Regions from separate parts of the Paenibacillus sp. FSL R5-0407 genome, predicted to be linked through region 2. Evidence: riboswitches for the same ligand, from Rfam matches in the RefSeq annotation. Region 2 holds a riboswitch; the other holds the start of a gene.

Region 1 (4,213 bases), 2.5 Mb from region 2:
GTCAACGATGCTGAGCAAGTCATTTTCCTGAGCCCACTTCGCGATCAAGGCGAGGTCCGTGATTTTAAGGGTCGGATTGGACGGCGTCTCCATAAACACGGCCTTCGTATTCGGCTTCAGAGCCGCTTGAACTGCGGCAAAATCCGTCATGTCGACGAAGGTCGCCTCAATGTTCATCCGGCTTAATATATTGGTAAGCAACCGATATGTACCGCCGTATACATCTTCCGTCACAATCAGATGATCGCCGGCCGAAAACAGCATGAACGTGGTCGAGATCGCCGCCATACCGCTGGCAAACGCCAATCCGCGCGAACCGCCCTCGAGAACCGCTATATAATCTTCCAACGCCTGACGGGTCGGATTGCCCGAACGGCTATAGTCGTATTCCGGCGGGTTAAAGATGTCGTGATGATGGAAAGTGGATGCCTGGTAGATCGGGACGCTGGACGCCCCCGTAGCGGCGTCGACTTCATTTCCGAAGTGGATCAGCTTCGTATCGAATTTCTTGGCCGGTAATTCCGGCGATCCGCCTTGCTGAGATTGTCCGCTATCACTCATTCCCTTGACCTCCTTCGACTTCCAGCCGAGCTGCCTCGAGTGCCTGACCCAGGTCCGCGATCAAATCCTCCGCATGCTCAATACCTACCGAGAAGCGGAGCAACCGGTCGTCTACACCAACCGCTTCGCGGATTTCCACAGGAATGTCGGCATGGGTCTGAACTGCCGGATAAGTCATCAGCGATTCCACTCCGCCCAGACTTTCCGCAAAAGCAATCAATTCCAGGTGCCGGAGCACGGGCTCAACATAACGGGCATCGGTTACTTTAAAAGCAAAGATCCCCGTATTGCCGCTCGCTTGCTTCTTTTGAATATCATGACCCGGATGATCCGGCAGTCCGGGATGGAACACCTCCGCGATTTGCGGATGCTGCTGCAAGTATTTCGCGACGGCGAGCGCATTGCTCTCATGGCGTTCCATTCTCAGTGCCAAGGTCTTCATGCCGCGCATAAGCTGATAGGAGTCGGTTGGGCTGAGCACTGCACCGATGGAATTGTGAAGAAAAGCGATCTCGCGTGACAATTCTTCACCCTTCGTGATAATCAAGCCGGCAAGCACATCGTTATGGCCGCCCAAATATTTGGTCGCACTGTGGACGACAATATCCGCGCCAAGTTCAAGCGGGCGCTGAAAATATGGCGTCAGCAGCGTATTATCCACAACGGTCAGCAGCTGATGACGCTTCGCCCAAACAGTAACCGCCTCAATGTCGGTAATCATCATCAACGGATTGGTCGGAGTTTCAATGAATACCGCTTTCGTATTCGGTTTGCGTTCGCTCTCAAGGGCGTCCAAATCGTTGGTATCCACATAGGAAGCGCTAATTCCGAACCTGGACAATATCCGCTCCAGCAACCGGTAAGTTCCTCCGTACAAATCAAGCGATACGATCAGATGATCGCCCTGGGAAAACAAGCTGAATACGGTCTGCAGCGCGGCCATACCCGAACTGCAGGCAAATCCCGCGTCCCCGCATTCGAGTGCCGCGGAAGCTTCTTCAAGTACAGTTCGGGTCGGGCTCTTCGTACGGGAATAATCAAATCCCGTGCTCTGACCGAGCCGCGGATGCCGGAACGCTGTCGCTTGATATATCGGGTAGTTTACCGCACCCGTGACCGGCTCTTCTATCGAACCGATTTGTGCCAATCTGCTCTCCAAATGCCATTTGTTCTCTTTCACCTTGAATACCCCTCCACTTTAGATCTGATAAATAAATTCGGCCAATTGATCGATATCATAGGGTGTTTCCTGATACACATAGTAATTCAGCCAGTTGGAGAATAATAAATTAGCATGCGCTCTCCAGCTTGAAGCGGGAGTTTTGGAAGGATCGTTATTCGGATAGTAGTTGACCGGCAAGTCGATGTCGAGTCCTTTAGCGACATCCCGGTCGTATTCCCATTTGAGTGAACATGGATCGTACTCCGAATGGCCGGTTACAAAAATCTGCTTCCCGTCCCGCGACGCTACGAGATAGATGCCGGCTTCTTCGGATTCCGCCAAGATTTCAAGCTCAGGCACGCGTTCGATATCTTCCCGGGAGACATCCGTGTGACGGGAGTGGGGCACCTGGAACACTTCGTCAAAGCCGCGCAGAAGTTTCACATGCGGATTGTTGACCGTATGCGGGAACACGCCGAAGCACTTTTTCTCCAAGTTCAATTTCCGGACGCCGTAGTGATAATAGAGACCCGCTTGGGAAGCCCAACATATATGCATCGTCGAAGTTACGTGGCTTTTGCTCCATTCGAAGATTTCCTTCAACTCTTCCCAATAATTCACTTCTTCAAATTCAAACTGTTCGACCGGAGCACCCGTCACAATCATACCGTCAAAGCGGCGGCCTCTGATTTCATCAAAGGTTTTGTAGAACATGTTCAGGTGTTCCGCGGACGTGTTCTTGGAAGTATGTGACCGGGGGTGAAGCAAAACGATCTCGACCTGAAGCGGCGTATTGCCAAGCAGACGCAAGATTTGAGACTCCGTCGTTTCCTTGATCGGCATCAGATTCAGAATGGCGATGCGCAGCGGACGTATATCCTGCTGATAGGCCCGGCTCTCATCCATCACAAAAATATTTTCGTTCGTAAGCACTTCCTTGGCCGGCAAATGATCCGGTACTTTAATCGGCATAATTTTCACTCCTTCTGACGACTAGACTGGAATTTTGCTTGCTGAAAGCGGGCGTTGACAAGAAAAAAGACCTCACTCTTAACATAGAGAAAGGTCATCATTTATTCCTGAATGCTCCTCTCTCATCTCTCAGAGACCGGGTGCCGACAAATCGCACTACTCGGTTCCGCAAGAATTAGCACCGTGCGACGTATCGCCGGTTGCCGGGTATCATCGGGCCAGTCCCTCCACCTACTCTTGATAAGAAAATCGTCTAAGTATTTAGTTTTGTAATCAAATTTAAATATACTGATTTTCATTATACATGAAATGTATATTTTCACAAGCCAAATGCCCTTATTTGTCCACAACTTTTTGGCTTGAAACAATTCACACCCCGGCGTTATACTAGACAAGTGTTTAAGAGGCACTATATCCCTAATAACAAAGAGGTGAATCCGAGGATGGAAGGCGACCCGAGTCCGCAGTGTATTATCCTGAAGCAACAATCGCATAGGAAACCGATCAGCAGGCGCCCTGCGGGTAATAACGGGCACTTTCTTTTCCCGGTGTTTTCATAAAACGCCTTATTCGGCGTTCCCGCACCGCCGCTGTATCACCTTCCTGTGCTCAGCCAGACCAAAGTGAGCATAACCGGCTGCTTCCAGCCGGAAAGGGAGTGAAGAGCATGAAAATCCGTCATGTAGTCGCCGGTGTATTTACTCCGGTAGCAGATGTAGAAATGACAACAACACCGCCTGAGCAAGGGTTCTATTGGATCGATGCCGATGTTGAAGACCTGGCCCTGCTTCAGCCGCTGTTCTCATTGCACGATCTTGCGGTGGAGGATTGTCTTACCGAAGAAGAGCAGCGTCCAAAAATCGAAACTTATGACAACCACTATTTTATTGTAGTCAACAGTATCCGTTATGATGACGAGGAAATCTTCTTGCGGGCGCTGAACGTTTTTCTGGGCCGGCATTATATCATTACCGTAACCAAACAAAAAATCAACGAACTCCGGGCTGTAAAGCCGATCCTCTGGGAACAGGAGGTCAGCGAGCCCGACCGGTTCCTTTATTTCCTTATCGACCTTGTGGTTGACAATTATTTCATCGTCGGTGACCGGATCGAAGTCAAGATCGAGAAGCTGGAAGAAGACATTCTCATGCATACCAAGCGGTCCCATCTTAACGAAATTATCGGTCTGCGAAGCGAAATACTCTGGCTTAAGAAAGTGCTGGGTCCGCAAAAAGAAGTGATTAATATTCTAAACAAAAAAGACCTGCGGCTGATCGACGACCAATTGCAGAAATATTTCAGCGACATCTATGAGAACGCCGTTAAGATTTCCGAAAACTTCGATACGTTCCGGGAACTCGTAGGAAACTTACGAGAAGCTTATCAGGCCGCCATCGCCAACCGTGCGAATGAAATCATGCGCGTGTTTACGGCGATTACGACGATTTTCATCCCGCTTACGCTAATTACCGGCATCTACGGAATGAACTTCGACCATATGCCTGAACTTCATTGGAA
Region 2 (4,213 bases):
ACGACCAGTTTAACCGGTTCGGTTGCAGCCGGAGTATTCGCGGCGTCGTTCCCTGCAGCCGGCGTATTGCCTGCCGCGGAGTTGTCGTTCTTTGCATTGTTGCCGCAAGCGGCGAGTACCAGAACCAAAGCCAGCGTCAATAACGAAAAAGTCCATTTCTTCATAACAGTATGACCTCCTAATAGTTTTTGAATAAGGATTTAATCTATATAAGGTTTCCTTATTTCCTCGTAAAATGAATCACCAGCCGGTCACCAAGCATTTGCAGCACTTGCACCAGGATGACCATGAAAACAACGGAGACAATCATAACTTCCTTCTCGTAGCGGTAATACCCGTAACGAATCGCCAAGTCGCCGAGTCCGCCGCCTCCTACCATACCCGACATCGCGGTGTAAGATACCAGGGTAACTGCGGTAATGGTCATGCCTGCGATTAGGCCGGGCAACGATTCCGGCAGCAGCACCTTGCGGATGACCTGAAAGGTCGTAGCTCCCATCGCGTGCGAAGCTTCAATGACCCCGCGATCCACCTCGCGCAGCGCCGTCTCGACGAGACGGGCAAAGAACGGAGCGGCTCCGATCACGAGCGGCGGAATGGTTCCTTCCACTCCGGAAGATACCCCCATAATCGCCCGGGTAACAGGGATTAGAGCAACGATCAGAATGATGAACGGTACGGAACGGATAATGTTGACGATGAGGGACAGAATCCGATAGACCCACCCAAGAACCGGCGAACTGGAACGGGAAAAGGTATATAAGAGCACGCCCAGCGGCAATCCGATCAGAAACGTGAACAGGGTGGCATAGCCCATCATTTGCAGCGTATCCGTAGAAGCTGTGCCCATTTCGGCCCAGTCGATTTTAGAAAAGTCCAACCCCCACATTACCCGATCACCTCCACATCAAGATCCCGTTCTCTTAACAAAGCAAGCGTCCGCTCCACTTTCTCGTCGTCTCCTTCAAAGGAAACCGTCAGTTTGCCGTACGGCACGTCCTTGATCGTTGAGATCGTCCCCTGCAGAATCGCGAAGTTTACGCCGGTTTCCCGGACCACCTGGGACAACACCGATTCATAGGTCTTGGCGCCGAGGAATGTGATCTTCACCAGTCTCGCCCATTCCGGATGAGGCACCGATGCCGCCAGCTTCAAGCCTTCTTCGCCGGCCGAGCCGGCTGCGTCACGATTGATGAACTCCCGTGTTACGAAATGCCGCGGTTTCAGGAACACCTCGGTGACCGGCCCTTCTTCCACGATGCCCCCTTCATGAATGACCGCGACGCGGTCGCAAATGCTCTGGATGACATGCATCTCATGCGTGATCAGCAGAATCGTCAGATTGAACTTCCGATTGATATCAAGCAAGAGCTTCAGAATGGAATCCGTGGTTTGCGGATCCAGGGCCGACGTAGCTTCGTCGCATAGGAGCACATCCGGATCGCTGGCCAGGGCCCGCGCGATGCCTACCCGCTGCTTCTGTCCGCCGGATAACTGGGCGGGATACTTCCCGCGGTGCTCTTCCAGCCCGACCAGAGCCAGCAGTTCATTCACTTTGTCCTGGATCTGGGCCTTGGGAGTCCCGGTCAGTGTTAGCGGAAATGCGACATTATCATATACTGTGGCTGAAGACAGCAGGTTGAAATGCTGGAATATCATACCGATCTTCCGGCGGTGCTGTTGAAGCTCCCGCTTGCCCAGCTTGGTCAGATCCGTGCCGCCGACCCAAACCTCGCCTTGGGAAGGTCGTTCCAGCAAGTTGATGCAGCGGATGAGCGTACTTTTACCCGCGCCGGAGTGCCCGATTACCCCGAAGATTTCACCTTTGTTCACCTTCAGGTTAAGACCGGATAACGCGGTGGTCGTCTTCTTTTTGCTGCCATATATTTTAGTGAGCTGTTTGAGTTCAATCAAACTTATAGCCTCCTGTTTGCGCAATTTTTCCATGTATATCCAGCAAAAACAGAAAAGAGCCCCACAGATTCAAAGGGCTCTCTTTACGTAAAGACAATGCCTTCTCATCTGTCAAAACCTGCGATGCATGCACAACGCGATTTTGAAGGAATTAGCACCATGACATTCGGTATCGGCATGACGGGGCCGTAGCTCCCTACCTGATTCGAATCGGTTGCTGGGCTTCATCGGGCCTTTCCCTCCGCCTCTCTCGATAAGAAAAATATGAAATTATTTCTGAAACTAGTTTAGAGTATAGGAGTTTTGCCCTGTTTTGTCAAAGGAAAAAATACGTAGCCCGATCGGAAATATATTCTATCTCCCCGAAACCTTCTTCCAGCGCTGATTCGCGTATGAAAAAGACGCTTCCAGCGTTTCGCAAACCATGAGATAACCTTGCTCCAAATCGTGCAGATGACGGTCCAGATCCTCAAGCTCTATTTTCCCATGCAAAGTCTGATGCCGCTGCCAAAGATCATCCTTCATTTCCGAATTCATGTAATGGATCTCCGTATTGCGGCGCTGTCTCAAGACGGCGAGCGGTTCCTTATACTTCTCTTTAATGGCAACCAGCCGATCTCCCAGCTCCATATGTACCTTCATGTACCGGAACTGCCGAAGCACCGTGAAGTATGAGAAATGAGCTTTGACTTTGGAGGTTTTGAGATCGAACAGCTCGTTGAGCACCGTGCCCAGCTTGTCCAGCGTGGCAAACACGCGGATGAATCCGTCCTTGTAAAAAAATACGTATCGCGCATAATCGCCCCGCTCGATCGGATCCATATCCGCCTCCGAATCGTGGACTACCTTCTTCCGAAAGAAGGAAGCCGCATGCAGACACTGCTCCAATTCATCCAGCGAAGCGATCAGACCGAGCGTCCAAATTTCGAGCTTCCGAAAATCATGGGTCGGGTCTTTATGAAGCTCCGTTTCTTTTTGCAGCAGCTTCGTCATTTGTACCATGGCGTCGATAGCGTCCTTCAGCAGACCTTCATTTTCTCTTGGCGGTTCGCCAAGCAAGCTTCGCAGCATATTGTTTCCTCGCTTCCGTCAATGAATCCGGGTATCCGTTCTCCCTGCCTATTGTATAACACTTCCCGAATGTCTCTAAGCTCATTCCTGCACAATGTTATTGAGCACGTCCGTCCTTGTTTCTGCTTAACTGCCAAGTTCTGACGCTCATATAACAAAGTACCCCGAACAAGGCCGCCAAAACAATGATATGGGCAAGAGAGGTAAACAAATACACTTCATAATTGTTCAACGTGAACACAATACTTGCGCCGGTGAATACCTGTACCAGGATCAACACGGTGGCCGCTACGCCGAGTGAACGGATTTCCCGATTCCCCGGATGTTTACGATAGGCAAAATGACCGACCGTGGCTACCAGGATTAACAGCAGCGCAGCCGCAACCCGGTGAATAAAAGCGATGCCGACACCGCCCGAAAGTTCCGGGATGAGTTCCCGGTTACAGAGCGGCCAGCCTGTACAGCCGCCGGCGGAATCGGTATGACTCACATAGGCGCCGATATATACCACGATGTATGTGTAGGCTGTAGCGAACCAGGTCAAATTACGGAATCCGCGGGAAACATACAGTTTGGTCGGCGCGGGCTGCTTCCCGTTCTCCCTGGCTTCATCTTCGCGAATGCCAAGGACGAGAATCACCGAGCTGGCAAAAGCTATCAGTGAAAAGCCGAAGTGCAGCGCCATGACTGCCGAAGACGTAGGAAATATGACCGCCATCGCGCCCATGACGGCTTGAACCATGACAAATACAAGCGCAAGAAAAGAATAAATCTGCAGATCCCGGCGTTGCTTCCGGTACATCCAAAACGCCACAAAGGCCGCCAATGACAACAAGCCCGCGGCTCCGCTGACTGCCCGGTGCGAGTATTCGATCAAGGAGGCGATCGTGTGGGCCGGTACGAATTTCCCGTGGCACAGAGGCCAATCATTGCCGCAGCCGAGGCCCGATTCGGTCTTGGTAACCACGCTTCCGCCCAGTGTTGCCAAGAACATGACTAAGCAAGAAATATAGCTAAGCCATTTCAATTGCTTCGTATTCAAAATGCTCACCCGCTATATCAGTGTAAGGAGATACAAACATCCATAAATCATAATCATTATACCTGATCGAATAGAGCTAATCATAGAGAAACTGTGACAAAATGTTCACAAATACAAACATCGCCGCCTGTACGAGCCAGGGGCGATGTGATTTTTGTCGTTTGAATAATGTGAAATACGTGTTCA

The links. Region 2 has a riboswitch for S-adenosylmethionine ahead of NYE70_RS12370 (methionine ABC transporter ATP-binding protein). Riboswitches for the same ligand answer to the same signal wherever they lie in the genome.
Region 1: another riboswitch for S-adenosylmethionine. It lies ahead of metA (homoserine O-acetyltransferase MetA); the one in region 2 lies ahead of NYE70_RS12370 (methionine ABC transporter ATP-binding protein).

The regions. Positions count from the first base shown of each region.
Region 1 covers NZ_JBBPAX010000001.1:25,004-29,216, reverse strand. Annotated here, with positions in the region: gene NYE70_RS00150 (trans-sulfuration enzyme family protein) at 1-561, opposite strand, end outside; gene NYE70_RS00145 (PLP-dependent transferase) at 554-1,741, opposite strand; gene metA (homoserine O-acetyltransferase MetA) at 1,760-2,695, opposite strand; SAM riboswitch class I at 2,815-2,942, opposite strand; gene corA (magnesium/cobalt transporter CorA) at 3,363-4,213, shown strand, end outside.
Region 2 covers NZ_JBBPAX010000001.1:2,555,922-2,560,134, forward strand. Annotated here, with positions in the region: gene NYE70_RS12360 (MetQ/NlpA family ABC transporter substrate-binding protein) at 1-164, opposite strand, end outside; gene NYE70_RS12365 (methionine ABC transporter permease) at 221-889, opposite strand; gene NYE70_RS12370 (methionine ABC transporter ATP-binding protein) at 889-1,914, opposite strand; SAM riboswitch class I at 2,016-2,174, opposite strand; gene NYE70_RS12375 (Cthe_2314 family HEPN domain-containing protein) at 2,269-2,985, opposite strand; gene NYE70_RS12380 (COX15/CtaA family protein) at 3,083-4,027, opposite strand.